Regions from separate parts of the Hymenobacter lutimineralis genome, predicted to be linked through region 4. Evidence: riboswitches for the same ligand, from Rfam matches in the RefSeq annotation. Region 4 holds a riboswitch; each other region holds the start of a gene.
What was found. Region 4 has a riboswitch for S-adenosylmethionine ahead of metH (methionine synthase). Riboswitches for the same ligand answer to the same signal wherever they lie in the genome.

Region 1 (7,613 bases), on a different contig from region 4:
GAGCTACTTACCGCTGGAGCACCGGGGCCACCACGGCCAGCATCAGTCCAGCGCAAGCCGGTACGTATACCCTCACCGTCACCTACCCCAATGGCTGTACCCTGACGGCGAAGCGCACGGTTATTCAGCCAGCCGTGGCTATTGCCGGAGCTACCCAGATTTGTGCGGGCGGCTCGGTACAGCTCCAGGCGACGGAGGGCAAGGGCGTTGTTTACAAATGGAATACCGGGGCCACCACGGCCGCTATTTCGGTAACCAAACCCGGCACGTACTCCGTCTCGGCTACTTACCCGGGCGGGTGCACGGTCACGGATGAGCACACCGTCATGCTGTTCCAACCCACGCTCACGATTACCGGCGACTCGCTACTATGCCCGGGCGCGGCCGAGCCCTTCAGGCCGTTGGGCAGGGTGCTACCTCCTACCGTTGGAGCAATGGCACCGCCACCGCCAATGTTTCCCTTGCAGCCACTGGCACGTACACCGTCACGGCTACCTATCCATCGGGTTGCTCCATCAGCAAGCGCGTAACGGTTCGGGCGGCGGCAGCTATTCCCAACTTCAGCCTCGGGGCCGACACAACCGCCTGCGAGGGAGAAGCCATTACGCTCCGGGCACCGCAGGGCGAATTTCTGACCTACCGCTGGAACGATGGTACTGCGGGCCGCACCCTCACGGTGCGGCAGCCGGGCACCTACTCGGTGCAGGTCAGCAATGCTTGTGGTACCCAAACGGCCTCCCGGTCTATCCAGCTTGAGCTGTGTGTACCCAACATCATCACGCCCAACGGCGACCGTAAAAACGACACCTTCCAGCTGCTGGCCACGGCTACTGGTACCTGGTCTTTAACGGTCTTCAACCGTTGGGGCAAGCAGGTGTATACCACCAGCCGGTATGCCAATGACTGGGGCGCTACGGCCGCCGCGGGAGCTTACTACTTTGTGCTGCAGCGGGCCGATACGCGGAGCACCTACAAAGGCTGGCTGGAAGTGGTGCGGTAAGGCGCTGTATTCCCGTATTTTCGGCGCATGGAAATCGACACCCTGTACGGCCGTGCCATTCCGGAAGCGGCGGCTTCCGGTGTTTCGCGTGCCAGCCAAACGCGGTACGTGCTACAGCACTTCTGGCAGTGCTACCCAGGCCCCGAAGCCTTGCGCACTTCCGTGGAAGGGCAAATGGGCAAGCAACTGCAGATAGAGGATCATGCCCAAGGCTTTTTCGATGACGTAGCGCCTTTTCCACCCGAGCCCACCTGGCACGAGTGGCTCGGTCAGCGGATACCGTTCTTCTTCACGTCGGAAGGTCCGCTACTGGAACTGCTGCCGGAACAAAAGGTCCTCGTTCGGGCCGACCTCATTTCGGCGGCTTTCTATCTGCTCAGCGGCTGGCAGGAGTATTTCTCCGCGGAGCGTGATCAGCACGGGCGGTTTCCATACATGGCCAGCGTGCAGCAGCGCTATGGCTTTGTAGCCGTGCCCGTCGTCAACTACTATTTCGACGTGCTCAGAAAGGCCATAGAGCACGTGACCGGCCAGCTACTGCACCCGCGCTGCTGGGCTGGCAATGCCCAATGGGCCGCCTTCATCACCCACGACATCGACAGCCTGCACAGTGCCTGGAAGGCTCCGGCCAAAGCAGCCCTGCGCCAGGGGCGGCTACTCAGCTTTGGCCGGCAGTTCTGGCGGCACTTTAAGGAGAAAGACACCTGGGATAATCTGGCGGAGGTGCAGCAAACCGTGGCAGGCTACGGAGCTAAAAGCACTTTTTTCATTCTGCCTGAAAATGAAAAAGCCGCTAACGGCACTCCCAATGCAGATTATCAGCTGACTACTATCCAGGCCCAGTGGCCTGCGCTGCAGGCAGCCGGTGCCGAGGCGGCGGTGCACGCCAGCATCGGCACTGCTCGCAACCTGAGCCAGCTACAAACCGAGGCCGCCGCGGTAGGCAAAGCTACGGTGCCGCCTCTGGGCTTGCGGTTTCATTACCTGTGCTGGGAACCGCGCTCCACCCCGCAGCTGGTGCAGCAGGCGGGGTTTTCCTATGACTCCACCTTGGGGTTTGCCGAGCATTTTGGCTTTCGGAATTCCTTTTGCCAGCCATTCTACCCGTTCAACTTTCAGACCGGCGCTGCCTGTGACTTCCTGGAAATTCCGCTGAACGTGATGGACGCCACACTCTACCACCCGCGCTACCTGCAGCTGAAACCAGCGGAAGTGCTGCCGGCCCTGCTGCCCATGCTGACGGAAATAGTGCGGTTCGGGGGCGTGTGCACGGTACTTTGGCACAACGAGAACTTCGACCCGGTCAACCACCACAACGGCCCCCGCGAGTTCCACGCCCTCATGAAGTACCTTCGCAGCCGCAACGCGTCCTTTGTCAACGGCCGGGATATTTGTGAGTGGATGTGACAGGACCCATACATCGAATGGCTCCTTACTTATTCACTTATTCACTCATTCACTCATTCACTTTTGGGCATCGTTCAGCGGCAGGGGCTGCGCAATACCATTATTTCCTACCTCGGGCTGGCGCTGGGTTTTCTCAACACGGCCTTCATCGTGCCGCGCTTTCTGGCCGCCAACCAGTTGGGCCTCACGAGCACCTTGCTGTCTATTGCCACCATTTACGCCCAGCTCTCCGCCCTGGGCTTTGCCAGCGTGGGCATCCGGTTTTTCCCGTATTTCCGCAATCGGGAGGCCGGGCACCAAGGCTTCTTGCCCTTGCTGCTGGGTATTCCGTTGCTGGGGTTTGGCTTGGTCACGCTGCTCTACCTGAGCGGAAAGCCGCTGGTACTGGGCTTCTACGAGCACGCCCAGGACCGCGCCCTTATTAGTTCTTACTATGGCTGGGCCGCGGGGCTGGCGCTGTTTGTGATGCTCTATTCCCTGCAGGATGCCTACCTGAAAGGGTTGTACCACACGGCGTTTTCGTCGTTTGTGCAGGAAATCCTGCTGCGGGTGCTACAGGCCGGCGCGGCAGTACTCTACGGGCTGGGCTACTTGTCATTTCACGGCTACGTGCTGGCGTACATCGGCACTATGAGCGGCATTGCGCTGCTACTCACGGTTTATCTGGCGTACATCGGTGAGCTGCACGTGCGGCCAACCACGGCGGCTCTGCGGGTGCAACCGATAAGGGGTATTCTGAGCTTCGGGGCGTTTGCGCTGCTGGCTAATATCTCGGGCACCATCATCATGAATATTGACACGCTGATGGTGAGTTCCCAGCTGAACCTGGCGGCGGCGGGTGTGTACAGCATTGCCTTTTTCATCAGCACGGCCCTCACGCTGCCGGCCCGCTCGCTCAACAAAATTGCCTTTCCGCTGCTGGCCGACTACTGGAAGGAAAATGCCCTGCCGCGCATGGCTGCCTTCTACCGCGACACTACCCGCCTGAACGCCGTGCTGGGCTGCTACCTGGCCCTGGGCATCGGCCTGAACCTGGATTTCATTTACGGCCTGATGAACAACCCGGCCCTGCAGGCCGGCACCACGGCCGTGCTGGTGCTGCTGGCCGCCCGCCTCTTTGATGGCATCACGGGGCTCAACGGGCTCATCCTCGTCACGTCCCCGCGCTACCGCTACGACCTGCTCTTCAACGTGTCCTTGGCCCTGGTTACCGTTGGGCTGAATGCGGTGCTGATTCCGCGCCTGGGGCTCACGGGCGCGGCCGTGGCGTTTCTGCTGGCTATTGTCAGCATCAACCTGGCACGCACCTGGTTTGTATGGCACAGCTACCGCATGCAGCCCTTCACGGTCCGTATACCGCTGATTTTGCTCAGCGCGGCCGTTGCCGGCGGCGCGGCTTGGCTAATGCCGGCTTTCAATTCGGCGCTGGCCACCATGCTCTTGCGCTCTACAGTACTGACAATAGTGTACGCCGCGCTGATATTGCTCACCAAATCAGCCCCGGAAGCCACGGCGCTGCTGCAAAAATTTCGCCGCCAAAACCCGCCAGCCTGATTGCACTCTCGCCGGTTAGTGCAGGCCCGCAGTCAAGGGCCTCTCCGCTGAACTTCGGGAAGCCCAAGCTAGTTGATGACGCTCATTGGAAATCATTAGGGTGAAATGGCATAACCAGTCAATAAAGTTTTTTTAGGATGGTAGATGGGCCCTATCTATTGGCTGGCCCCAAGCAAAGCAGCAGTCGTAGAAATTGTATTCTTACCACACTACCCAGCTGGCAGCCAGATTGAAAAACACTATTTCCTAAGTAGTCGATTAGAGCCCCCTGAGTTAGATATTTCCGATAAATCAGCGGCTCCCTTCCCTGGTAGGCAGCGGCTCGCGAGAAAAGAAAATTTGGAACTATAAAATTTCGGCTCGTACATTTGTCTTACCAATTCTTTACCCCCCAAAGGATTGTTTTTATACAGAGGCGTGGAGAGACAGGCTCTAGGAAACGCCGGCAACCAGCGGACCATCCGAAACGGTGCCAAGTCCTGAACATATAAAAACAACAAGCCGTGAACTACTTGTCCAACCTCGCCACTGCCTCCGCCACCTCCATTGCTGTACAGCATGGGTGTTGTGCTATGATGGGCATGGCGTGTTGTTGCTAGTTCACACCCCTCCCTTTCCCGGCGCCTAGGCTAAGCTCAGCCTTGTAAGGAGCTGCCATGCGTGGCAGCTCCTATCCCTGCCCACGCCCATTCACGCCCTGCCGTACTTGCCCAGCTGCCTTTGCTGCAAGCTGGCCTCTACTTCGGGGCTCCATCTGGCCGAACCCCTGCCCTCTTACGGCGGGTTCTTCTCCCCACTTCCTGTTCGTATGCCCGCAGCCTCAGCCGCGTTGGCCGTTCCGCAGCTGGACGACCTACGCCTTCAGCTCACGCAAGCAACTGCCCTGGAGCGGTTACGCCTGGTAGCTTCCCTGCACCTTACTTCGGCGGTTTTCTCTACCTCGTTTGGCTTGGAAGACCAGATTATCACCCACTTGATTTTTGAGTTTGACTTGCCCATCCGGGTGTTCACCCTCGATACTGGCCGCAACTTCCAGGAAACCTACGCGACGTGGAACAAGACCCTACTCCGGTACCAGAAGCCGATTGAAGTGTTTGCCCCGCGTCAGGACAGCGTGCAGACCCTGCTCCTGGAGAAAGGCCCTAATTCCTTCTACGAAAGCGTGGAAAACCGCAAGGAGTGCTGCTACATCCGCAAAGTGGAGCCCCTGAACCGGGCGCTGGCCGGACAGCACGCCTGGGTAACGGGCATCCGGGCCGAGCAGTCCCAGAACCGCCAAACCATGGAGCCCGTGGAGTGGGATGCAGCGCATAACCTGATTAAAGTACACCCGCTCTTCGACTGGACCTGGGACGAGGCCGTGGCCTTCACCCAGGAGCACGGCATCCCGGTGAACACGCTCCACAAACAAGGCTTCGTGAGCATCGGGTGCGCGCCCTGCACCCGCGCCATCAAACCGGGCGAGGACTTCCGTGCCGGCCGCTGGTGGTGGGAAGACCTTTCGGCCAAGGAGTGCGGCCTGCACGCCACCGCCGTGCACAACGGCCCCGACCCGGTGGTAGAGCCGGTGCCCACCCACTAAGTAACAAGCAATACCCGTTTCGTATGAGTACCCCTTCCTTCGATTACCTCGACCGGCTGGAAGCCGAAGCCATCCACATCCTGCGGGAAGTAGCCGGCCAGTTTGAGCGGCCCGCCCTGCTGTTCTCGGGTGGCAAAGACTCCATTGTGCTCACGCGCCTGGCCGAGAAGGCGTTCCGCCCGGGCCGCTTTCCGTTTCCTTTGGTGCACGTGGACACCGGCCACAACTTTCCCGAGGTACTGGCCTACCGCGACGCCCTGGCCGAGCAGCTGGGCGAGAAGCTGATTGTGCGCAGCGTGGAAGACACCATCCGGCGCCAGCGCCTGCGCGAGCCGGTGGGCAAGTACCCCAGCCGCAACCCCTTGCAAACCTACACCCTGCTGGAAACCATCGAGGAGTTTGAGTTTGATGCCTGCATTGGGGGAGCCCGCCGCGACGAGGAAAAGGCCCGCGCCAAGGAACGCATCTTCTCGGTGCGCGACGAGTTTGGCCAGTGGGACCCCAAGCGCCAGCGCCCCGAGCTGTGGAACATCTACAACGGCCGCATTCAGAAGGGGGAAAATGTGCGCGTGTTCCCGATTTCCAACTGGACAGAGCTGGACGTGTGGCGCTACATCCAGCGCGAAAACATTGCCTTGCCCGACATCTACTTCGGCCACGAGCGCACCTGCGTGGTGCTGCCCTCGGGCCAGCTGCTAGGACTTACCGAGCACATTCGCCTGGAAAAAGACGATGAGATTGTCACCCGGCAGGTGCGCTTCCGCACGGTGGGCGACTCCACCTGCACGGCCGCCGTGGAAAGCGACGCGGCCACGGTGGAAGACATCATCCAGGACCTGCTCCTGGCCAAGGTAAGCGAACGGGGCGCTACCCGCCTCGACGACAATATCTCCGAAGCCGGCATGGAAGACCGCAAGCGCAACGGGTATTTCTGATTAATAGAGGTGAGAAGTTAGAGCGTAGAACATAGATAGTTCCGTCTCCCTCTTCTCAGTTCTAAGCTCTAACTTCTAAGATCTAACGACTTTGGACCTTCTCCGATTTATTACTTGCGGCAGCGTAGACGACGGCAAAAGCACCCTGATTGGGCGCCTGCTCTACGATTCCGAATCCGTGTCGCTGGATGTGCTGGCGGCCCTGGAAAAGCGCCAGGCCTCGGGCGGCGTGGTGGACCTGGCTTTGCTCACCGACGGCCTGCGCGCCGAGCGGGAACAGGGCATCACCATTGATGTAGCCTATAAATATTTTACCACGCCCCGCCGCAAGTTCATCATCACGGATGCCCCCGGCCACGTGCAGTACACCCGCAACATGGTGACCGGCGCCTCCAACGCCGACCTGGCCATTGTGCTGGTAGATGCGCGCCAGGGCGTGATTGAGCAGACGCGCCGCCATACCCTCATTGCTGCCCTGCTGGGCATCCGCCACTTCGTGCTGGCCGTGAACAAGATGGATTTGGTGAACTTCGATGAAACCGTTTTCGACCAGATTGCGGCCGATTACGCCGCCCTCACCGACCACTTCCAGCTTCCCACGGCCACGGCCATTCCCCTCAGCGCCCTGAATGGCGACAACGTGGTAAGCCGCTCCAAGCACCTGCCCTGGTATACGGGCCCCAGCCTGTTGGAGCACCTGGAAAGCGTGCCTGGCGCCGTAGAAACCGCAGCTGCTCCTCGCTTTCAGGTGCAATATGTCATCCGCCCTCAAACGCCTGAGCTACCCGACTACCGCGGCTACGCGGGCCAGGTGCTGAGCGGACAGTACCGTCGCGGCGACCGGGTACGCGTGCTGCCCTCCGGCTCGGAGACGACCATTGAAGCTATTGAAGTTAATCAGCAGGAGGTGGAAGCGGCCTCGGCCCCGCAGGCAGTGGTCATCCGGCTGCGCGATGATGTGGACGTAAGCCGCGGTGACTCCATTGTGCCGGCCAGCGACGAGCCCACCCTTACCCGGGAGTTGGAAGCTACCTTGTGCTGGATGAGCGAGCAGCCCCTGTGGCCGGGTCGAAAGTTGCTGCTTCAGCATCACTCAGCGCTGGTAAAGGCGGCTATACCCACCATTCTGCACAAA
Region 2 (7,613 bases), on a different contig from region 4:
TGGCGAAGGTGTGCAGCACGTGGCGCTTCACGCCCGTGAAGGTGCCCATGTAGTTTGGCGGCTCCCGGCGCTTAAGGGCCCGCTGCGTTTCCTCGGGCGAATAGCCAGGGTATACGGGCACCACGGGCTGCTCCTCAGTGAACAGAATCCAGTCCCGGTCTTTCTGGGGCAGGTCTTTCCAGGGCGTGTCCACATCGTAGCCCAGCGTGACGAGGATGTCGCGCTGGTTTTGCCCGCCCCAGGCCTGGGGCCAGGCCGCAATGGCCCGCTCCCGGATAGTGAGCGTGGGGTCGGGCACCATGGTTTGCTCCGTCACTTCGTAGATGCGGCCCAGGCCGTGGCACTGCGGGCAGGCCCCCTCAGGCGTGTTGGGCGAAAATCCCTCGGCGTACACGATGCTTTGGCCCACGGGGTAGTCGCCGGCCCGGGAATAGAGCATGCGCAGCAAGTTGGACAAGGTTGTAACCGAGCCTACCGAGGAGCGGGTAGTGGGTGTACCGCGCTGCTGCTGCAGGGCTACGGCCGGGGGCAGCCCGTCAATGCTATCCACCTCGGGCACGGCCATCTGGTGAAACAGCCGCCGCGCGTACGGCGACACCGACTCCAGGTAGCGGCGCTGGGCTTCGGCGTAGAGCGTACCAAACGCCAGGGAGGATTTGCCCGAGCCTGACACGCCGGTAAACACGACCAAGGCGTCGCGGGGAATGTCTACGTCTACGTTTTTGAGGTTGTGTTCCCGGGCCCCGCGCACGCGCACAAAGCCATCAAGGTTAGAAGAAGCAGAGGAAGGCGTCATGGGCCAAAATACGGCAGTAAACCGATTGTGGCTGGTTTTCCCTACGCTACACTATACACCACTGCCAGCGTCCAGGCCCCACTGATGCTGCCTTTCGCTTAACCAGGGGTTCGTATAATTACTTGAAAAACAAGCCATACAGCAGCCAGGCCACGGCAATCAATGCCATAACGTACCAGCCCCACTTCGTGTAGCGGTCATCAAAATCAGGGCGCGGGGCGCGGTTCATTCCGGGCATTTTCATGGTCATGCAGAAATTAGAGAGCCTGAAGACAAAGAGAGTAGCTATCCAGCCGGGAGTTACGTAAAAGCAGGCGGAAAACGTTTCTACCCGGTGGTTAGCCAGCAACGTAGAATAGAGGCGCCCTATATAGCGCAAATACCCGTCGCAACCCGTATCTTCCTAGCCAGCCAAGCTCCTCCGTACAGCCGCCCCGCTCCTTGTCCAATGCGCACCTTCTACGATACGCCGTCGTTGTCCATTGCTTTCGATGAGGAAAACCAATGGCTGTACGTGGAGTGGAAAGGCCAGCACGACGCCGTATCGGCTAAAAAAGGGGGCGAGCTGGTGCTGCACTACCTGCAAAGCTGCTCCTGCTACAAGATGCTCAACGACAACAGCCAGGTAACCAGCGAGTGGGAAAAGGGCGCCCGCTGGGTAGGCGGGCACTACTACACGACCCTGGCGGAAAAGGGCATCCGGTTTGTTGCCTGGATTTGCCCTCCGCACTGGCCGGCGCGCAAGTCCATGGAAACCGCCATGCTGTTCGTGACCCAGCCCATGGTCGTCTTGTTTGACGACGTTGCTTCCGGCTATTCCTGGCTCCTCAGGCAGGCCTAAGACGGCTTTATATCTTCTGCAGCAGCCGGGCTATTTCCGCAAAAGACGGCCGCTCGGCTACTACAGGCCGGGCACATTGCTGCTGCAGCGCCCATAGGGTCGTTAGGCGTTCATCTTTCTGGCTCGCCGGGCAATGCGTCAGCAGTTCCTCCAACAGGCAGCCAAAGGCCCGCACCTCCAGTTGCTGTAGGGCTTCGGCCTGCGCAGCGTCCTGGCCCCTGGTAAAACTGGCCGCCCCAAAGTCCGTCAGCAAGGCTTCACCCGCAGTCGTCGTCAGGATATTGTGGGCGTACAGGTCACCATGCAGGATACCGCGGGCATGGAGCTGGGCTGCCGCCTCCGCTACCCGCTCCCCTATCCGCACTGCCGTTTCCAGGCTCCAGGCAGCGGAGGCTGGGTATACGTCACGGGTGCAGGTCGTAAAGCTGGGCGGCCCGGCCAGAATGGAAAATTCGGGCGCTATCAGCTCCAATACCAGGCCCTCGGCCTGCTGCGGTTGGCCAGCTACCTGCCCCAGCACGGGTATCAACCCCGCGTGCGTGCCGGCGCTGATGCAAGCCACCATTTCGCTGTGCGGCAATCCGTCACTGGTTACGGCGCCCTTGAACAGTTTTACGGCTACCGCCTTACGGTCCGTAGGCTTCTGCCACTCCGCCCGGTAAATCACCCCAGACGCGCCCTCGCCCAACTGCTGTTGCACCGCCATTTCTTCCCAACGGATTTTCGGAATAGGCTGCTGCGCCAGCGCCGTGGCTTCGGCTTGTTCACTAAGCGGGTTACCCGCGTAGGCCAACCAGCTCAGGCGGGGCAGGGTGAGCAGCCAGGCTGGCAGCTCCGCTAGGCGGTTGGCCGAAATGCGCAGCAGCTCCAGGGCCGTGCAGGCCGCCATTTCGGGTGGCAGCGCGGTGAGGTGGTTACCGGCGAGCATGAGCTTTTGCAGCTGCCCGCACCGGCCAATTTCGGGCGGTAGCGCCGTGAGTTGGTTGTCAGTCAGAATCAGCCAGCGCAGCTTGGGCGGCAGCGCGGCGGCGGGCAGCGTCCGGATCTGGTTAGCCTTGAAGCCCACCATTTCCAATTCCGGGCATTGCCCCAGCACCTCGGGCACCTCAGTAAACTGGTTATCGGAGCAGAAAAGGATGCGCAGCTTGCGCAGGCGGCCCAGGTCGGGGGGCAGGCTGCAGATGGCGTTGCCGGAAAGGTTGAGGATTTCCAGCGAGTCGGCCAGGTCAAGGATTTCGCGCGGGAACTCCGTGAGGCCTTCTGCCAGATCGAGGCGGGTAGTGCCGGCCAGGTCGCCGCGGCGCAGTTGCTCCAGGGTGTGCATGCGGGCAAAGGTCGGGGTTTGCGCTGGCTGCGTTTGGCCGGGCAGGCTATTTTTCTGCCCTCTTCAAAAATTTTCAAAAAAATTTGCGCGAAAAAAATCCGGTTGTACATTTGCCCTGCGCTCCATGCCACGGAGCACTTATCAAGAAAGGCGGAGGGACAGGCCCTGTGATGCCTTAGCAACCAGTAGAAATACCAGGTGCTAAATCCTGTTCTGAGTCGGCTTCGGTCGGCGCGGAAGAAGATAAGTTAAAAGATGCCTACCGTCTGCAGCGGTCTTGCTCTTCTGACTTGTCGGGAGGGCTTTTTTTATGCTCTTTCGGTAAGAAATCTTGCATAAGTGTCTGGGCAACAAGGTGCGTTTTCGTCTAACCACAAAACGGCCAACCCCATGCAATCTGCCACTCGCCTCCTCCAGTCCATTCCCGTTGATGAGCTCACCGGCGCCATCTCCGTGCCGATTTATCAGACCTCGACCTTCGTGCAGGAGGCCCCTGGGGTAAACAAGGGCTACGACTACGCCCGCACCGGCAACCCCACGCGCCGCGCCCTCGAAAATATCCTAGCCACCCTTGAGTATGGCCACTCCGGCTACGCCTTCGCCTCGGGCCTAGCGGCCATTGATGCGGTGGTGAAGCTGCTCTCGGCCGGCGACCAGATCGTGGCCATCGACGACCTGTACGGTGGGGCCTTCCGCCTGTTCGAGCACGTGTACCGCCGCTTCGGCATCGACATTGTGTACTGCGACACCACCGACCCGGCGCAGGTAGCTGCCGCCCTCACCGACAAAACCAAGCTGGTGTGGCTGGAGTCGCCCTCCAACCCTACCCTGAAAGTATCGGACATTGCCGCTATTGCCGACATTGCCCACGCCCACGGCGCCTGGCTGTGCGTGGATAACACCTTCGCCTCGCCCGTGCTGCAGCAGCCCATCAAGCTGGGAGCTGATATCGTGGTCCACAGCGCCACCAAGTACCTGGGCGGCCACTCTGACCTCATTGCCGGCGCCGTGGTAGCGGCCACCGAGGAAATCGGCCTGCAGTTGAAATTCATCCAAAACGCTTCGGGCGGTATCCTGGGGCCGTTCGATTCCTTCCTCGTGATTCGGGGGCTGGAAACCCTGCCCCTGCGCATTGAGCGTCACTGTAGCACGGCCCTGAAAGTGGCCCAGTTCCTGCAGACGCGCCCCGAAGTGCGGGCCGTATACTACCCTGGCCTTGAAGAGCACCCTAACCACGCGGTAGCCAAAAAGCAGCAGCCCGGCGGTTTCGGCGGCATCATTGCCCTCGTACTCGAAGACGACACCCAGGAAGCCGCCACCCAGGTGGTAACGGGCACCAAGTACTTCCACCTGGCCGAAAGCCTTGGCGGTGCCAAGAGCCTGCTTTGCCACCCAGCTACCATGACGCATAAGTCCACGCCCGTGGCCCAACGCCGCGCCGCCGGCGTCGCCGACAGCCTGATTCGCCTGAGCGTGGGTTTGGAGGATGCTGAAGACCTCATTGCCGACCTGGCCCAGGCCCTGGACCGCCTGAGCGAAGCCAAGGAAACCCTGAAGGAGGCCGTGCGCGAAGCCGAAGCCCAGCTGGCGTAAGAGTACAGAAATTATTGACCGTCATGCCTCGGCTGCGCTCAGCCTGACGGTCAACAGCAGAATGACGCCTTTTTTGCATTTGCACAAGCATTATGAATCGTAACGACATCCGCATTGGGCTGTTTGGTTTTGGGGTGGTAGGCCAGGGCTTGCACACGGTACTGGAACGCACCCCCGGTTTGCGGGCCCGCATCGGCCGCATTGGGGTGAAGGACCGCACCAAAGCCCGAAACCTGCCCGCCGAGCTGTTCACCTTTGACCGCGACGAAGTCTTGGACGACCCCACGCTCAACGTCATTGTGGAGCTGATTGACGACGCCGATGAGGCCTACCGCATTGTGACCGGGGCCCTGCGCCGGGGCAAAGCCGTGGTGACGGCCAACAAGAAAATGCTGGCCGAGCACCTGCAGGAGCTCATTGAGCTGCAGCGCGAAACCAACACCCCCCTGCTCTACGAAGCCGCCGCCTGCGCCTCCCTGCCCGTTATTCGCAACCTAGAGGAGTACTACGATACCGACTTGCTGGAAGCAGTGGAAGGCATCATCAACGGCTCCACCAACTACATTCTCACGGCCATGCACCGCGATGCGCTGACCTTCGCGGCGGCCCTGCGCAAGGCTCAGGAGCTGGGCTTCGCCGAGAGCAACCCTGCCCTCGATGTGGAAGGCCTCGACGCCCGTAATAAGCTGGTGCTGCTGCTGGCCCACGCCTTTGGGCTGGTAGCCCGGCCCGAGGACATTCTGGCCGTGGGCATCACGGGCATCAGTGACCTAGCCAGCAGCTACGCCCGTGAAAAAGGCCTGGTGCTGAAGCTGGTGGCCGAAGCCCGCCGCCTGCCCAACGGGGGCGTGGCCGCGGCCGTGCTGCCTACCCTGGTGCGCCCCGAGCACGAGCTGGCCCGCGTGCAGGACGAGTACAACGGCCTCATCACCCAAAGCAACTTCGCCGACCGGCAGTTTTTTCTGGGCAAAGGCGCCGGTGCTGTACCGACCGCCTCGGCAGTCCTCAGCGACCTATCGGCCCTGACCTACGGCTACCGTTATGAGTATAAGAAGCTCCACCAAGAAAGCACCCTGGCCCTCACGCCGACGGATGCCGAAGCTGATGTGCTGGTGACCTTCGGCGCCGAACACGCCCCCGACCGCGCCGATTTCAGCGCCATTCACGAATATTTCCATTCCCAGGAGTTGGGATACTACCTCACGGGCACCATTGGGCTGGATCAACTGGCGCAGGCCGCGTGGCTGCGGCTGCCGGGCATCAGCATCGTGCGGCTGCCAACGCCGTTGCGGGCCGTGACAACAGCACCTGCGTCGGAAACCGGTCCCGTCGTGCGGGCCGCATGGGCAACCGATGAAGCGGTGAGTCCGCTGTAGTCTCCAATTTTCCTGTTCAACCAGAACGCCCTGCCAGGTAGTACCTGGCAGGGCGTTCTGGTTTGAGGAGGCTACTACTAAATCCCTTTCAGTTTTAGGCCACCTCCGGAGAAACCAGCGGAGGCACTACAGCCATGCGGGTTTGGGGGCGCATGAGCAGCACGTAGAGGCCACCGGCCAGCAAGAACCCCACAAACCAGGCGTAGTTGTACACGGCCGCCAGCCAAGGCCACACGGTACCCGCCGGCAAAGCCCCCACTGCCTGCAGAAAGCCCGGGATGTTGGGCAGAATACCAATGCCTAAGGCCAGCATGGCGGCGTAGTTGATACCATTTTGGTAAGTGTAGCGGCCCTGGTACTGGTAGAGGTCGGGCACGTGGAGCTGCTGGTGGCGCAGCAGGTAGTAATCGGCAATCATGATGCCGCCGATGGGCCCCAGCAGCGCGGAGTAGCCTACTAGCCAGGTAAAAATGTAGCCGGAGGGGTCGGCAATAAGCTTCCAGGGAAAGATGAGCAGGCCGATGACGCCGGTGATGTAGCCGCCCGTGGTGAAGGATATTTTCTCGGGGGCGAAGTTGGCGAAGTCGTTGGCGGGGCTGACGATGTTGGCGGCAATGTTGGTAGCCAGCGTCGATAACGCCACGGCCAGCATGGCTACGCTCACCAGCACTTTACTATCGAACTTACCAGCCAGCACCACCGGGTCCCAGATGGTTTGCCCGTAAATCACGAACGTGGCCGACGTGACAACTACGCCCACAAAGGAAAATAGCGTCATCGACGAAGGCAGCCCCAGGGCCTGACCCAGCACCTGGGCCCGCTGGCTGATGGCGTAGCGGGTGAAATCAGGAATATTGAGGGAAAGCGTGGCCCAGAAACCCACCATGCCCGTGAGCGAAGGAAAGAAGAACGCCCAAAACTCGGCCGACGTGGCAAATTTGGCCGGCTGCGCGAGAATCGGCCCCAGGCCTTTCCCGGCTGAAATGGCCCACCACAGCAAGGCCGCTGCCGCTACCGGCAGGAAAAATGCCTTGAACACCAGCAGCTTCTTGATGCTGTCGACCCCCAGGTACACCACGTACATGTTCAGCAGCCAAAACAGAAAAAAGGTAATGGCCGGCCCCGTGGCCAGCCCCCAGGAATCCGGAAACACGGCGGGCAGCGTGGCCAGCCCCGGCACCCATAGTACGGCCATCTGATACAGGGCGTAGCCCCCAATCCAGGTCTGAATACCAAACCAGCCGCAGGCAATAATGGCGCGCAACAGCGCCGGCACGTTGGCGCCACGCACCCCAAACGACGCTCGCGCAAAAACCGGGAACGGAATACCATACTTCGCCCCGGCGTGCCCATTAAGCAGCATAGGCACCAGCACCACCGTGTTGCCCAGGAAAATGGTGAGCAAAGCCTGCCACCAGTTCATGCCGCCCTCAATAAGGGAGCTGGCTAGCATGTAGGTCGGAATGCACAAGCTCATGCTGATCCAGAGGGCAGCGTAGTTAGCGCTGGTCCAGGTGCGGGCGGCGGCGGGCACGGGGGCCAGGTCGGAGCTGGTGAGGCCGGCGCTGGGCTGGTCGTTTACGGAGGTAGCTAGTACTTGCATAGAGCAGCGCCTTGACAGGTTTACTCCGTAAGTAAAGCAGAGAAAGCACGTTACGCAAGTAGCAGGCTCTAAGGCCGTAT
Region 3 (7,613 bases), on a different contig from region 4:
CAGCTACGTACGGCCCTTCCTGGCCGTGTACTTATTGCTGCTGGGAATTCGCATTATTTCAAAAGCCTTTTCCAAACCCGGGCCGCGCAAAAAGCACAAGAAGCTGGGCTTTCTGGCGGCCGCCGGGGGCTTCCTGGATTCGTTTGGCGGCGGTGGCTGGGGCCCGTTGGTCACCAGCACCCTCATTGCCGGGGGCCGTACGCCGCAGTACGTTATCGGCTCGGTGAGCGTCACGGAGTTCTTCGTCACGTTTGCCAGCGCCCTCACGTTTTTCGCCACCATTGGCATTTCACACTGGCAGATTATCCTCGGGCTGATTGTGGGTGGCATTGCCGCCGCGCCCTTTGCTGCCCGTCTCGCCGGCCGTATTCCCACGCGCTGGATGTTCGTGGGCGTGGGCTTGATGGTCATTGTGTGGAGCCTGTGGTCGTTGCGCAAGCTGTTTCTATAAAAGCAGAGCGCATCGTGACGTACCTAACACGCAGCAGAAAGCCTCACCAAATTCTTGGTGAGGCTTTTTAACTATAATCGGGTATCGTATCAACCAGCTTCCGGCAATGTGACTTCACCCGCAGATTCTCCTGGATTGGAAGCCGAATTCGCAGGCACTGTGGTACGCTGAATCCGCCGCAGCAACCAGTACAGCACCAACGCACTTAGTGCTACCGCTCCGAGGTATGCTCCCCAGGAGCTAAAGGCTTCCACGGCCGACTTTTCCTCCAGCTCCTTGCCACTCATCATGCCCGCGAAAGCCAGCAGATTATTCAGGGCATGCCCGGCCATACACAGCCACAGGGACTGCGTGCGGTAGTAGAGCCACCCCAGCACGAGGCCGATTAATGCTGTAGCCACTACCTGCGCCGGGTTGATGTGGATAAGGCCGAAAACCACTGCTGATAAGCCAATAGCCAGCCACGGCCGCCCGGGGTAGTTGCGCAGGAGCCCCCGCAGCAGAACCCCTCTTAGCAGCAGCTCTTCCAGGATGGGCGCCATCAGACACAGGCTCACAAAAGCCAAGATCGGGCTTTTCGCCAGGTCTTTAAACGTTTTATCTGCCCTGTTAGGCAGGTGCAGCAAATCCACGAGAGAAATCACCAGAAGCATGGCCAGCACCAGCACAGGCAGCGCCACGTACAGCCACATTTGCTCCTGCCCGCGCAGCCTGATGGGCAGCCAGCGCCGGCCGGCCTGCCAGCGCATAATACCCAGCAAGGCCAGATTACCAACTACCGTCATGATAACCAGACCGGAGGCCAGGGAAAGGTGCAGGACTTTTTCGCAGAGCAGTAATAGGGGAATACCGCCCCCCAGCATCACGAGCAGATACCACCCCAGAAACGCCCAGCTTTCTTTGATGGTGGGGTAAGCTGGTGGCCTACGGGCTTTGGTCGGCGACTCAAGTACAGTTGTTGCCATTCAATAAACTGATAAGTGAAACTAAATCGGGAGTAAAGCTAAGTAGCGCCCCGGCATAAAACAGAACGGGCCGAGGTTTTCACCCCAGCCCGTAGCTGTCAATTCACTTCAGCTGCTTGCTTAGCCCGCTCGTTGCGCCGCTTGCTGCCCCAGCTTGCTGTGCTTGCGGCCGTAGCCGAAGTAGATAGCCAGTCCGATGGCCAGCCACACAGCCAGGCGCAGCCACGTTTCCCAGGGTAAGGATAACATCATAACCAAGCAGGTGACGATGCCGAGAATGGGCACTAGTGGCACCAGCGGGGTGCGGAAGCCGCGGGGCGCGTCGGGCTCTTTTTTGCGCATGATGAGCACGCCCGCGCACACCATCACGAAAGCCAGCAGCGTGCCGATGCTCGTCATCTCACCTACCACCGAAATGGGCACAAAGCCCGCGAACAAAGCAATGAACAGCCCGAGCAGCAGGTTCGACTGCAGGGGCGTGCGGAACCGCTCGTGAATGCGGGCGAAAACCGGGGGCAGCAGCCCGTCCTTGGCCATGGAGAAAAACACCCGGCTCTGACCTAGTAAGTCCACCAGAATGACGGAGGTGTAGCCGATGATGATGGCCAGAATAACCGCCGAGGAAAGCCAGGCGTAGGGCGTTTTCTCGATGGCAATGGCCACGGGCGCGGCGCTGTTCTTGAACTCGGTGTAGTTGGCCAGGCCCGTCATCACGTGGCCAAAGAGCACGAACAGCACGGTGCAAATGAGCAAAGAACCGATGATGCCGATGGGCATATTGCGCTGGGGGTTCTTGGTTTCCTGGGCCATGGTGGCCACAATATCAAAGCCGATGAACACGAAGAACACCACGCCCGCCCCGCGCAGAATGCCGCTCCAGCCAAACTCCCCAAATACACCGGTATTCTGCGGGATGTAGGGTTGGTAGTTGGCCGGATCGATGTACTGCCAGCCCAGGGCAATGAACACCAGCACCACAGCCACCTTCAGCGTCACCACCAGCGCGTTGAACCAGGCCGAGCCCGAGGTACCGCGGATGATGATGAGCGTAATGGCCAGCACGATGAGCATAGCGGGCACGTTCACGAAGCCGTGCACGGTGCTGCCATCGGCCAGCGCGGCCGTTTCAAACGGCGACATCACCAGCTGCGGGGGCAGATGAATGCCATACTTGCTCAGAAACTTGAGTAGGTACTGCGACCAGCTGATGGCCACCGTAGCAGCACCCACCGAGTATTCCAGGACCAAATCCCAGCCGATAATCCAGGCGAACAACTCGCCCATAGTGGCGTAAGCGTAGGTATAGGCCGAGCCAGCTACCGGCACCATGGCGGCAAACTCGGCGTAGCACAGGGCGGAAAAGGCGCAGCCCACGGCCGCTACCACGAAGGAAAGCGTAACGGCCGGACCAGCGTTGTTGGCCGCCGCAATACCCGTTAGCGAAAACAAACCCGCACCGATGATAACCCCGATGCCGATGGCAATCAGGTTGAAGCCGTTGAGGGTACGTTTGAGCGTGCCCGCGCCGGTTTCGGCGGCTTCCAGCCGCAGGAGTTCCAGGGACTTTTTAAGCATAAACAGGGGTGGCGAGAAGCCTGAGCTTCCCGGGTAAGTGAAGAAAATGGCGCAACCTGGTTTCTGGCAGCTGCAAAACAGACCAGCCCAGCCAGTCTAATCCGACCGGGGCATTTGCGCAACAGGAAAAACAGAGAAAGGAGCCGGCAACGGCTAGCTCAGGCCCGCAGGCAGGTTAGCTCAGCAACAACACCGCGCGCTACAACAAGCCTCAGCAGCACCAGTCAGGCACACGAAGGCAGCAGAAACGATAGGCAGAGCAGTACGGCGAGGCAAAAAGTCCACGGCAACTTGTTTTTATATGGTCAGGAGTTGGCACCGTTCCGCGGAGTGCGGGTGGTTGCCGGCGCGTCGTCGAGCCTGTCTCTCGGCGCCTCTGTATAAAAACAATCCTTCGGGCTAGAAAGAATTGATACCGCAAAGGTAGCCCCGGAATTTCCGGCCTGCAAACCGCCACCTCAGTCGCAATTTCAAGCCTTGGCCGGACGTAATGCCCTGCTAAACAAGATCCTGCTCTACCCGATGATAATTCAGGGTGAAAGTTTAACCCGAAAATTTAAATTTTTTCAGAAGGAGTTTTAGCCTGATTTCGCCGAAACTGGCACCGGAGTTGCAAACCACCCCATCGAAGCCGGTTTTGCTGTTTCAGCTGGACGCGGGCTTCTTCTCCTCAGTTGTACAATTCACTTCTTCTCTCGTCATGAAAAAAAAGCTTCTTGTCCTCCTTCTTGCCTTCTCGTTTTCCGCTGGCGTAGCGTCGGCCCAAACCACCTCGGCTCCAACTGGACCGGCTAAAATGCACCGCGGCCATAAAGGCCAGAAAGCCAACCTCACGCCCGAGCAGCGCGCCGACAAAGCCGCCAAGAAAATGGCCGAGAAGCTGAACCTTTCGGCCGCTCAAACTACGCAGGTTCGCCAGCTGCACCTGGCCCGTTTCCAGGAAATGCAGGCCCACAAGGCCCAGGCCGGCACCACCCCCGCTCCTGCCGACAAAAAGCAGCACCACGCGGCCATGAAAGCCAGCAAGCAGCGCTACGAAGCGCAGCTTAAGCAAATCCTGAGTGCCGAGCAGTATGCCAAATACACCCAGCTGCAGGCCGAGCGGATGCAGAAGCGCAAAGCTCACCGCCAGCACATGGCGGCTCCTCAGCAAGGCAAAAGCTAAGCTGCTGGTTCACGCATAAAAAAGGCCCCGACGGAAACACCGGGGCCTTTTTATGACCTAATAGACCGTCATGCTGAGCTTGGCGAAGCATCTCTACCTCTTACTAATCAATTGCCATTGCAACGAAGCGGTCGAGATGCTTCGGCTACGCTCAGCATGACGCGTATTTATGGTAGTCGTTCTTGTTCCTTCTCGGCCGCAAACCAGCGCAGGCGGTAGCAATTGATGGCAGTTTCGCCGAGCTGCTCGACCAGCTTGTAGTTGGCCACCGCTCCCACGGCCGCCCCGATGACGGGAATGAGCTGGGCCAGCTTGGCTAGGTCGATGTAGTCGCGGTACTCCTGCTGGAAGGTGCGCCAGTCGAACTCGTTGACATCGGTGGGCAGGGTGTGGCGGTAGGTTTCCCAGGTAGCTACGCGCTGGTAGATTTCGTTGCGGGTGTGCTGGGAGCTAAAGGCCAGCTGAAAGATGTGCAGCAGGAACAGCCGCTCGGAAAAGTCGCGTACATCGTGCCCGTAGAGGGCGGCTACGTCGAAAAGGAGCTTGAGCTTGAGACCGAGCAGCAGCGGAAAATCGGCGAGGCCGAGCAGGAAGCCGCCCGCGCCGGTGGCGGCACCTTCGGCGGCGGCTGTGTTGCGGTAGTAGCGGATGCGGGTGCGCACCAGGGCTTCGCGCTCGGCCAGAGCGGTATCGGGCAGGGGCTTGCGGGTGGTGTGCATAGAACCGAACAGCACGCCCTGCACCATTTTCTGGATGGCGACGGTGAGGGCCTTGTGCAGCTTTTCGGGCAGCAGGGCGTTGAGTCGCGCTTGCACCCGGCGGGTAAGGCGGCCCAGCAGCGTGGGCTTCCGCTGCATCCGTTGCTGCCAAGCTTCAAAGTCAGGTAGGGCTTGATGGTCGTAGGGGCTAGGCATTCTATCGTATCGTAAGTTGCAGGTACTTGTATTTGCTTGCCGGCAACCTTGCTAACTGCCCCGCTTCCTTTTCGGCAACTGCTGCCGGGACTACTTTTAAAAGCACTACTTGGCTACCGCTCCAACATAAATCTATTGGTATCCAATCCTGCTGATCAATGGTTATTAATGGCTTTACCCTTCCATTTACCATCTTATATATCTGCACTCCGTTAATTTCCTCCATACCCCAACCAGCGTATAAGGAAGCCATTCTGGTAAGATCAGACGAAAGCGCAGGAGTGCCCCATAAGGTATCGACCCGACCACTCTGCTGATCGACAATGTATGTTCTGGAAGATTCCCAGTATTGGCAGCGGACCAGGCACTTATGAATAGCGGCTATGCTGCCTGCATAACTGAACTCTTCCTGATCAACCTCATATTTCTCCGCCGGCTTTCCTACAAAGCTTACGGCTTTACCATTACTTAATTTTATTCTTACTGATTTCTTGGAAACTGTGACGTTGTGCCAATTCATCACAATGCTGGGTTTTGCCAGATAATGTGCTTTATCAAATGCAGCTTTCGTACTGATTTGTAAAGTATATCCTGGCTTCGCACGCAACGTAGATGGTTGCAGTACTGTAGTACTGGGATTATAGCCTGCCAAGAAACCCAGCCATAAGCTCAAAATGACCTGCATTGAATAAGTGTTTCTGGATAAGAGTTATTTCAAGCTATACACCCGCTCAATCATTTCTACCACCTTCAGGCCTTCCAGCGCATTCGTGGTAGCCAAACCGCCTTTTTGCAGGGTTTCCAGCACGTTTTCGATGACGTGGACGTGGTTGGCAGCGGAGCCCTGGTAGGCGCCGTAGTGGTTGGCGGGGTTGGTGGGGGGCAGCGCGGGTAACTGGTAGTCGCGGAGGTGGCAGTGCTCTACTTTGTCCATGTACTGGCCGCCGAGGCGCAGGCTGCCATGCTCGGCTACCACCGTGAGGGAGCTTTCAAGATTCTGGTCCCACACGGCGGTGCTGTACTGCAGCGTGCCACTGCCCCCGCGCACGAGGTCGAAGGTGACGAGGCCGGAGTCTTCGAACTCGGTGAGGTGCTGGTGGTTGAAGTCACGGAAGCGGGCCGAGATGTTGGTGATGTCGCCGAACACCCAGTAGAGCAAGTCTACAAAGTGGCTGAACTGGGTGAACAGCGTGCCCCCGTCGTGCTGGCGGGAGCCGTGCCAGGAGTCGGGCGTGTAGTACCGCTCGTCGCGGTTCCAGAAGCAGGTGAGCTGCACGAGGTAAATCTGCCCAAGGCGACCTTCGTCGTAGATGCGCTTAAGCCAGGCGGCGGGCGGGGAATAGCGGTTTTGCATCACCCCAAACACGCGGCGGCCGGTGGCCTGGGCGGTGTCCACAATAGCCTGAGCATCCTGCGTGCGTAGGGCCATCGGCTTCTCGACTACCACGTGCAGGCCGGCCCGCAAGCCCTGAATTGCCTGGGGCGCGTGCAGGTAGTTGGGCGTGGCTACCGTGAGTACGTCGGCTGCGGGGCCAGCCTGCAGGTACCCCTCCAGCGACGAGAAGAAGGGTACGCCGGGAAACTCGGCGGCCAGGGCAGCCTGCAGCTCCATGCGGATATCAATAAGGGCGACGAGCTGGGCACCGGGCTGGCGGGCCACCAGGGAGGCATGACGGCGGCCAATGTGGCCCACGCCGCAGATAGCGAATCGAATGTCAGGTAAAGAATCGGCCACGGACTCGGTTGGCAGGGTACATAAACAGCCCGCAAGCTGCGAAAAAACCGGCGGTTGTGGGCGTATGTTCTGTAAGGAGTTTTATAGACCATCATTCCGAATAGAACGTCAGGCTGAGCGGAGTCGAAGCATCTCTACCGCTTCGTTGCACTGCTATCATAACAAAGCGGTAGAGATGCTTCGACTCCGCTCAGCCTGACGGATTATTTGGCAACATCAGCACGCAAGATTCCTCGGACACTGGCTTGATACGCCACATGCTCGGAATGACGTTCTGATTTATTTGGAACGGCGGGGACGAGGCTCACCCCTACCTTTGCCAAAACATCATCTTGTATGGCCCTGACGCAGCTGGCTGGTATTGAAGTGGACTTGGTGCGCAAGCGAATGCGCAGTCTGCGGCTGACGGTGTACGCCGCCGGGCGCGTGCGCGTGTCGGCGCCGCTGCACACGCCCCTGGCGGCGGTGGAGGAGTTTGTGCGGACGCGCCGGGCCTGGATTGAAAAACATCAGCAGCAGTTTGCGGCCCGCACCCCTGCCCCGCAGCTACAGTTTGAAGCGGGCGAAACGCATTTCTACCAGGGCCAAGCCTACACGCTGGCTGTACACCCCGCCGACCGTCCCCGGGTGGAGCTACACCCCGAAACCCGGGAGCTGCACCTCTACGTGCCGACCGAGGCCACCCCTGATCAGCGCGCGGCCTTACTCACGGCTTGGTACCGCCAGCAGCTGCGGGCGCTAATGCCGCAGCTGCTGGCCAAGTGGGAACCGGTGGTGGGGCGGCAGGCGGCTAGTTGGGGCATCCGGC
Region 4 (7,613 bases):
GATGTCCTCGGCCGGGAAACCGACTTCGTTTACCAGAATGTCGTAGCTGCGCTGGCAGATTTCGATACGCTTCTCGTAGTTGTCGGCCTGGCCGTTCTCGTCGAAGGCCATGACCACTACGGCCGCCCCATACTGACGCACCGTGCGGGCCCGCTGCCGGAATACGTCCTCGCCTTCTTTCAGAGAAATGGAGTTGACGATGCTCTTGCCCTGCACGCACTTGAGGCCGGCTTCCAGCACGCTCCACTTCGAGGAGTCAATCATGACGGGTACCCGCGAAATGTCGGGCTCCGAGGCAATCAAATTCAGGAACGTGGTCATGGCCTGCTCCGAGTCGAGCATGCCTTCGTCCATGTTCACATCAATCACCTGGGCGCCGCCTTCCACCTGGTCGCGGGCTACCTGCAGGGCTGCCTCGTAGTTGCCGGTGCGGATAAGGCGGGCGAAGGCGCGGGAGCCAGTTACGTTGCACCGCTCGCCCACGTTCACAAATAAACTGTCGGGGTACACACCAAACGGCTCCAGCCCGCTCAGGCGAGTGGCTTTGGGCAGCTCGGGCAGCTGGCGCGGCTCGTATTTTTCGGCCAGCCGGGCCAGCTCGGCAATGTGCTGGGGCGTAGTGCCGCAACAGCCCCCTACCACTGTCACCAGCCCGTCGGAAAGGTAGCCTTCCACCACGCCCGCAAATTCCTGGGCCGACTCATCGTAGCCACCGAAAGCATTGGGCAGACCAGCGTTGGGGTAGGCCGAAATGTGTACGTCGGCAATGCGGCTCAGCTCCTTGATATACACCTTGAGCTGGTCGGCGCCGAGGGCACAGTTCAGCCCCACGCTCAGCAGGGGCAGGTGGCGGATGGAGTTCCAGAAGGCTTCTACAGTCTGCCCACTCAGGGTGCGGCCCGAGGCGTCGGTAATGGTACCCGAAATCATGACGGGCACCACTTTGCCGCCTTCGTCGAAGAACTTCTGCACCGCGTACAGGGCAGCTTTGGCATTCAGCGTGTCGAAGATGGTTTCGATGAGTAAGGCATCGGAGCCGCCGTCTACGAGGCCGCGCACTTGCTCCAGGTAGGCGGTGGCCAATTCGTCGAAGGTTACCGCTCGAAAGCCGGGGCGGTTCACGTCGGGGGAGAGGGAGGCCGTACGGTTGGTGGGCCCAATAGCGCCGGCCACGAAGCGCGGCTTTTCTGGCGTCAGGGCCGTAAACGCATCGGCCAATTCCCGCGCCAGCCGCGCCGACTCGTAGTTCAGCTCATATACAATGTGCTCCAGGCCGTAGTCGGCCTGGGCAATGGTGGTGCCGGAGAAGGTGTTGGTTTCCACCATGTCGGCCCCGGCAGCGAAGTACTCGTCGTGAATGCCGCGGATAATATCGGGGCGGGTAAGGCTGAGCAGGTCGTTGTTGCCGCGTAGCGGATGCGGATGGTCAGCAAAGCGCGTACCCCGGAAGTCTTCCTCCGTGAGCGTGTGGCGCTGAATCATGGTGCCCATGGCCCCGTCCAGAATCAGCACGCGCTGGCGCAGGATATCGTGGAGGGGAGACGTAGTGGCGGGGGAAGGGAGAACGGTCGGCATATCGGCTCTTCAAGAAAATCAGCAGCAAAAAAGTGCCTATCCAGAAAGAGCCGGGCGCGGATGCCGGTTCTGTACTTATCTTCTTCCAGCCCGCAGCGCGGCCTGAAACGGGAGTTAGCACCTTGTGTGAAGTCAGGTTGCTAAGACGTCGTCGGGCCCAGTCCCTCGGTCTTTCTGGATAAGTAACAGAGGCGAAGATACGGCGGAACCCGCTAAAAACAACAACCCCGGCTTTTCGATTGGGCCGGGGTTGGTGCTGCTAGTAAAAGGTTTGCGGGAGTCTTACGTTTTCTTGATGCAGTTCGGGACGGTTTTTCCATCCTTCTGCTTGGTGCCGGCTTGCTCGTAGCCTTTCCAGCACGGATCTTCTTTTTTGGCCGTAGCAGCGGAGGTTTTCTTCGTGGGCATAATAGCAGGGCGCGTGGCTATAGGATTCGCACGCACAATTTTCGTTTACGACCAGGCAACGGAGTAGGTTTATATTCCGGTCTATACGGCCCGAGGCCGTTGAGACGTTAACGAATGGCTGGGCTGGCCAACCACCAGTAATGCCTGATTCAGCTTATCTTTTATTCCCCTGCTTTTAGATGAAATACACCTTTACCTGGCTGATTGTACTGTTGAGCGCGGTCCACACGCTGGCGCAAACATCGGCTCTGCCCGTGGGTGACGGCCTCAAGGGGGCTTACTACAACGGGATGAATTTTGAGGAGCTGGTATTTACCCGTATCGATAAGCGTATCGACTTCAGCTGGGAAAAGCGCCCCCCGGGTCCGGACATGCCCAGCGACGAGTTTTCGGTGCGCTGGACAGGCTGGCTGCTAGTGCCGGAAACGGCGGAATATGAGTTTTCGACAGTGATGGACGACGGTTTCCGGTTCTGGCTGGGCGGCAAGCGGCTGGTAAATGCCTGGCGCGACCAAGACCACCTTACTCGCACCGTGCGCATCAAGCTCAAGGCCGGTCAATACTATCCTATCCGCATCGAGTATTTCCAAAACCACTTGGATACCCGGGCGCTGCTGGATTGGCGGCGCGTAGATTCCCCGGACGGATTTGAGCCGGTAAGCAGTGAAGTACTGTTCACGAGTCTGCCCCGCACGGCCCGCCCCATTCCCGTAGCCAAGCCCAAGCCTGCTCCGCCGGCTGTGGCCGCTCCCACCCCAAAGCCCACCCTCAAGCCGGTAGTAACCGCAGCACCCGTCCCGAAGGCGCAGACTGCCGTACGGGTGGAGCGGCGCCCCCGCCCTACGGCCCCCGCCCAGGCTACGGCCACCATAGCCGTGCCAGCCCGACCTGCTTCCGTGGCTACGCCTCCGGCCGCAACTCCCGACTCACTGCCCAACCTGGCTAATCTGGTGAAAGGCGAAGTGGTGGAATTGAAAAATCTGTACTTCGAGCAGGGGAAAGCCCGGCTTCTGCCCACCTCTCAGCCCGAGCTGAACCGCTTGGTGCGGGTACTTCGGGCCGAGGCCGCCGCCCGATTTGAAATTGCCGGTCACACCGACAACGTAGGGGATGCCCGGCTTAATCAGCAGCTTTCCGAGCAGCGCGCCCAGGTGGTGCGCCGCTACCTCGTGCAGCACGGCGTAGACTCCCTGCGGCTGACGGCCGTGGGCTACGGGGGGGCAAAACCCGTGGCCGACAACCGCGACCCGCGCCTGCGCCCCCGCAACCGCCGCGTAGAGCTGATTGCCCGCTAGGGCGTAACGAGGCCGCCGGCAAAAACCTGAGAAAGACGGGCGGGTTAAAGAAAAAATAAAGCGAAGAACGGGAGGTGGTGAAACATTCATGTAGCTACATGGGTTAAGGATGCTAGGTTTCACCAGCGAAGCAGCGCGGCTGTTTTCGCACACCTTTCTTCTCATGACTCAGACAACCAAAATCTTCTCCTCTTTTCAGCTAGGTGCCACTCAATTGCCCAACCGCATGGTGATGGCCCCCATGACGCGCAGCCGGGCGACCAATGCCGCTAACGTGCCAACTAATTCGGTAGTAACGTACTATGAGCAGCGGGCTTCGGCCGGCCTCATCATCACGGAAGGCTCCCAGGTTTCGGCCCAGGGCGTGGGCTACATCAACACGCCCGGCATCTATACCGAAGAGCAGGTAGCCGGCTGGAAGCGCGTGACGGATGCCGTGCACGCCGCCGGGGGCCGCATCTTCGTTCAGCTCTGGCACGTGGGCCGCGTTTCGCACCCAGCTTTCCACGGCGGCGAGCTGCCCGTGGCGCCTTCCGCCATTAAGCCCGAAGGCGTGAAAGCCTTTACCGGGCAGGGCTTCGAAGAAATTCCTACGCCCCGGGCTTTGGAGCTAAACGAAATTGCCGGCGTGGTTGACCAGTTCCGCCAGGCTGCCCGCAACGCCAAGCGCGCCGGGTTTGATGGGGCCGAAATTCACGGCGCCAACGGCTACCTGCTCGACCAGTTCCTGCAGGACGGCTCCAACCAGCGCACCGACGAATACGGTGGCAGCGTGGAAAACCGCGCCCGTTTCGTGCTCGAAGTAGTGCAGGCTGTGGTGGATGAGTTGGGCGCCGACCGGGTTGGTATCCGTTTTTCACCCCAGGGAAGCAGCAGCATCCAGGATAGTGACCCCGTGGCTACGTTCAGCTACGTAACCGAGCAGCTCAACCGCTTCGGGCTGGCTTATGTGCACGTTATCGAGGCGCTGCCAGGGCACCCTATGGCTACGCCGGGCGCACCCGCCGTGGCCGCGCACTTGCGTAAAATCTTCAACGGGGCCTTTATTCTGAACGGGGGCTACACCCAGCAGACGGCGGAAGAAGCCCTGGCTAACAACGAAGCCGACCTCATTGCCTTCGGTGTGCCCTTCATTGCCAACCCCGACCTGGTAGAGCGTTTCCAGCAAGGCGCCGCCCTGAATGCGCCCGATTTCAGTACTTTCTACGTACCCGGCGACAAAGGCTACATCGACTACCCCTCGTTAGAGGAAGCCGTAGCCGAGCCCGCCAACGACGTGTACCACGACTAGGCACCTGGCAACCTACGTAAGCAAAAGCCCTTTTCTGCCTGGCAGGAAAGGGCTTTTCTGTTCGTGTTTCTGCTGTTGAGCGGCTTCCCCGCAGAAATCTGCGTATGGAGGAGCTCTACCATCTTTCTGCGTATGTATGGCTGCCAAAAAAACCACTACTAAAACGCCGGCCGCTGCCGCCCCAGTTAAAACGGCCGCTACACCCGCCGCCAAAAAAGCCGCGCAGGCTGCGGCCGAAGCACCCAAGCCCGTAAAGCGCCCCACCGCCAAGGACATGAAGCAGCACGCCCAAAAGCTGCCTTACCCGGCCAAGCAAGCCGATATGAAGCTGCAACCGGGCATGAACTTCAGCACCTACCGGGCGGCCGGCAAGCTCCAGGATAAAATTGCCCTAATCACCGGGGCTGACTCCGGAATTGGGCGGGCCGTGGCCGTGGCCTTTGCCATGGAAGGAGCTCATGTAGCCGTACTCTTCAACGAAAACCAAGTGGACGCCGAAGAAACCAAGCGCCTGGTAGAAGCCCAGCAGCGCCGCTGCCTGCTGCTGCAGCTGGATGTGCGAGACCCGGAGCAGTGCCGACAGGCCGTGCGCCGCACTCGCGCCGAACTGGGCGGGTTGAACATCCTCGTCAACAACGCCGCGTTTCAGATGGCGCAGGAGAAGTTTGAAGACATTCCCGAGGAGCAGATCCGTCGCACCTTCGACACCAACATCCTGGGCTACATCTGGATGGCGCAGGCCGCCGTCCCGCACTTCACCAAAGACGACTGCATCATCAACACCGGCAGCATTGTGGGCCTCACCGGCAACCCGCTGCTCATTGATTACACGGCCACCAAGTCGGCCATTCATGCCTTCACCAAAAGCCTGGCCACGCACCTAGGCGAGCGGGGCATCCGGGTAAACTGTGTGGTGCCCGGCCCGGTCTGGACGCCCAACATTCCTGGCACCATGCCGCAGGAGGAAGTTGAAAAGTTCGGCTACGAGGTAGCCCTGGCCCGGCCGGGGCAGCCCGAGGAACTGGCCCCGGCCTACGTGCTGCTGGCTTCCCAGGATGGCTCGTTTATGACCGGCTCCCTGGTACACGTCACGGGCGGTAAGCTGAGCAGCGACCAGTAGCCCAAGCAGCGCCCTGCCGCAGAAAAGAAGTGCTTTCCCGGGTAGGGGAGGTACTTCTTTTTTACTTATCCAACAACCTTTAAACCAGGCCGGCGGTACTGCTATAAGCTCGTCCTTACCACTGCATGCTTTCCCATGTCCCAGTATCCCGCAGGCACCGTTCGCGCCCTACTTTCCACCGACCTTGTAACGCCGGCTACCCGCGCGGCGCTGGAAGCCCGGCTGGTTTCGGCCGCCGACCATGCGCCCCAGTTCTTCGACACGGCTACATATACCTTATTGGAAGCCGTGGCGGCCCGCATTTTTCCGCAGCCGGAGCGCGACGAGCCTATAGCGCTGGCGCCGGGCATTGACAAACGACTGGCCGCAGGCCTGGCTGACGGTTGGCGCTACGACGCTATGCCGCCCGACCGGGAAGCTTTCCGGCTGGGGCTGGGTGGCATCAATCAGGCCGCCCAGGCGCAGTTTCAGCAGCTGTTTGTGGCCCTGAATGACGCTGAGCAGGATGCAGTACTGGAGCAAGTGGCCGCCGGCACCGCGCCGGGCGAAAACTGGAAAGCAGTTCCGCAAAGCCGCTTTTTTGAGGATTTGCTGGCGGAGCTAACCGAAAACTACTACGCCCATCCGCTGGCCCAGGAAGAAATTGGGTACGTGGGCATGGCCGATGGGCCTGGCTGGCAGCGTATCGGTCTTAACGAACTCGAAGACCGGGAGCCGACAATGAGCGAATGAGTGATTGTGCGAATGAGTGAATCGGGCTGGCTGGACCTTTCTATCACTTCTTCCCGACAACTATAGCACTCATTTACTCATTCACCCAAATCACCCATTGAAAACATGCCCGACGAAGAAGTACTGGAAGAAGGCGTACTGAATCCCACCAAGCCGGAAATACAGGACCCGCTGCTGAAAAGCATTCTGGCCGAAAACGCCGCACCAGCCACAGCTCCAACTGAGCTGGAACAGCCGGCTCCGCTGCCCGAGCCCACAGAAATAGTCGACTGCGTGGTGATTGGCACGGGTGCGGGCGGGGCTCCGCTGCTGGCGCGCCTGGCCATGGCCGGCCTGAAGGTAGTGGCTCTGGAAGCCGGCCCGCGCCGCGACCCGGCCCGCGACTATGCCACCGACGAAAAAGCCCAGAGCTTCCTGTTCTGGAACGACGAGCGGCTGTCGGCGGGCCAGAACCCGGTGGCCTTCGGCAAAAACAACTCGGGTACCGGCGTGGGCGGCTCTACCCTGCACTACACCGCCTACACGCCCCGCGCCCACGCCGACGACCTCACCCTGCACCGCGACTTCGGCCAGGGCGTCGACTGGCCGTTTGGCATCGAGGAACTGGAGCCTTACTACGAGGAGCTGGAACACTTCCTGGGCATCAGCGGGCCCACGCCGTACCCCTGGAACCCGGGCCGCCGCAAAGGCTACCCACTGGCGCCGCTTCCCCTGAACGGCGCGGCCCAGCTCATGCAGCGGGCCTGTGCTCAACTGGGAATTCAGACTTCACCGGCGGCCAATGCGGCGCTGTCGGCGCGCTACTACCAAGAGGGCATTGGATGGCGCGAGGCCTGCACCAACCGGGGCTTTTGCCAGGCGGGCTGCAACCGTGGGGCCAAAGCCAGCATGGACGTCACCTTTCTGCCTCTGGCCGAAAGCTACGGGGCCGAAATCAGGGCCGATGCTTTCGTGACGGAAATTGAGCGAGATGCCGCCGGCCGGGTGACGGGCGTGGTCTACGAGCAACACGGCCAGACGGTGCGCCAGCTTTGCCGCCACCTGTTTTTGTGCGCCGGAGCCGTAGAAACGCCCCGCCTGCTACTGCTCAACGAGCTGGCCCTGAGCAGCGGCCACGTGGGCAAGAACTTCATGGCTCACCCGGGCATGCAGGTGTGGGGCACGTTCCCGGAAGACATCCGCCCCTACAAAG

Region 1: it holds a riboswitch for S-adenosylmethionine, as region 4 does, so the genes downstream of both, FY528_RS08710 (phosphoadenylyl-sulfate reductase) here and metH (methionine synthase) in region 4, are expected to answer to the same signal.
Region 2: it holds a riboswitch for S-adenosylmethionine, as region 4 does, so the genes downstream of both, FY528_RS01180 (trans-sulfuration enzyme family protein) here and metH (methionine synthase) in region 4, are expected to answer to the same signal.
Region 3: it holds a riboswitch for S-adenosylmethionine, as region 4 does, so the genes downstream of both, FY528_RS08660 (amino acid permease) here and metH (methionine synthase) in region 4, are expected to answer to the same signal.

Annotation. Positions count from the first base shown of each region.
Region 1 covers NZ_VTHL01000007.1:99,478-107,090, reverse strand. Annotated here, with positions in the region: gene FY528_RS21550 (T9SS type B sorting domain-containing protein) at 371-1,000, shown strand; gene FY528_RS08720 (DUF7033 domain-containing protein) at 1,028-2,407, shown strand; gene FY528_RS08715 (lipopolysaccharide biosynthesis protein) at 2,471-3,961, shown strand; SAM riboswitch class I at 4,364-4,455, shown strand; gene FY528_RS08710 (phosphoadenylyl-sulfate reductase) at 4,770-5,543, shown strand; gene cysD (sulfate adenylyltransferase subunit CysD) at 5,567-6,478, shown strand; gene FY528_RS08700 (sulfate adenylyltransferase subunit 1) at 6,570-7,613, shown strand, end outside.
Region 2 covers NZ_VTHL01000001.1:295,832-303,444, reverse strand. Annotated here, with positions in the region: gene uvrA (excinuclease ABC subunit UvrA) at 1-796, opposite strand, end outside; gene FY528_RS21465 (hypothetical protein) at 915-1,040, opposite strand; gene FY528_RS01190 (hypothetical protein) at 1,245-1,637, shown strand; gene FY528_RS01185 (leucine-rich repeat-containing protein kinase family protein) at 1,645-2,961, opposite strand; SAM riboswitch class I at 3,097-3,211, shown strand; gene FY528_RS01180 (trans-sulfuration enzyme family protein) at 3,352-4,554, shown strand; gene FY528_RS01175 (homoserine dehydrogenase) at 4,647-5,930, shown strand; gene FY528_RS01170 (NCS1 family nucleobase:cation symporter-1) at 6,025-7,533, opposite strand.
Region 3 covers NZ_VTHL01000007.1:82,039-89,651, reverse strand. Annotated here, with positions in the region: gene FY528_RS21740 (TSUP family transporter) at 1-451, shown strand, start outside; gene FY528_RS08665 (CPBP family intramembrane glutamic endopeptidase) at 541-1,416, opposite strand; gene FY528_RS08660 (amino acid permease) at 1,537-2,991, opposite strand; SAM riboswitch class I at 3,286-3,378, opposite strand; gene FY528_RS08655 (DUF4890 domain-containing protein) at 3,692-4,156, shown strand; gene FY528_RS08650 (EcsC family protein) at 4,324-5,070, opposite strand; gene FY528_RS08645 (hypothetical protein) at 5,072-5,755, opposite strand; gene FY528_RS08640 (Gfo/Idh/MocA family protein) at 5,780-6,805, opposite strand; gene FY528_RS08635 (M48 family metallopeptidase) at 7,142-7,613, shown strand, end outside.
Region 4 covers NZ_VTHL01000002.1:339,178-346,790, reverse strand. Annotated here, with positions in the region: gene metH (methionine synthase) at 1-1,575, opposite strand, end outside; SAM riboswitch class I at 1,648-1,760, opposite strand; gene FY528_RS21480 (hypothetical protein) at 1,858-1,983, opposite strand; gene FY528_RS03745 (PA14 domain-containing protein) at 2,163-3,278, shown strand; gene FY528_RS03740 (alkene reductase) at 3,442-4,569, shown strand; gene FY528_RS03735 (SDR family oxidoreductase) at 4,706-5,689, shown strand; gene FY528_RS03730 (gluconate 2-dehydrogenase subunit 3 family protein) at 5,825-6,421, shown strand; gene FY528_RS03725 (GMC family oxidoreductase) at 6,527-7,613, shown strand, end outside.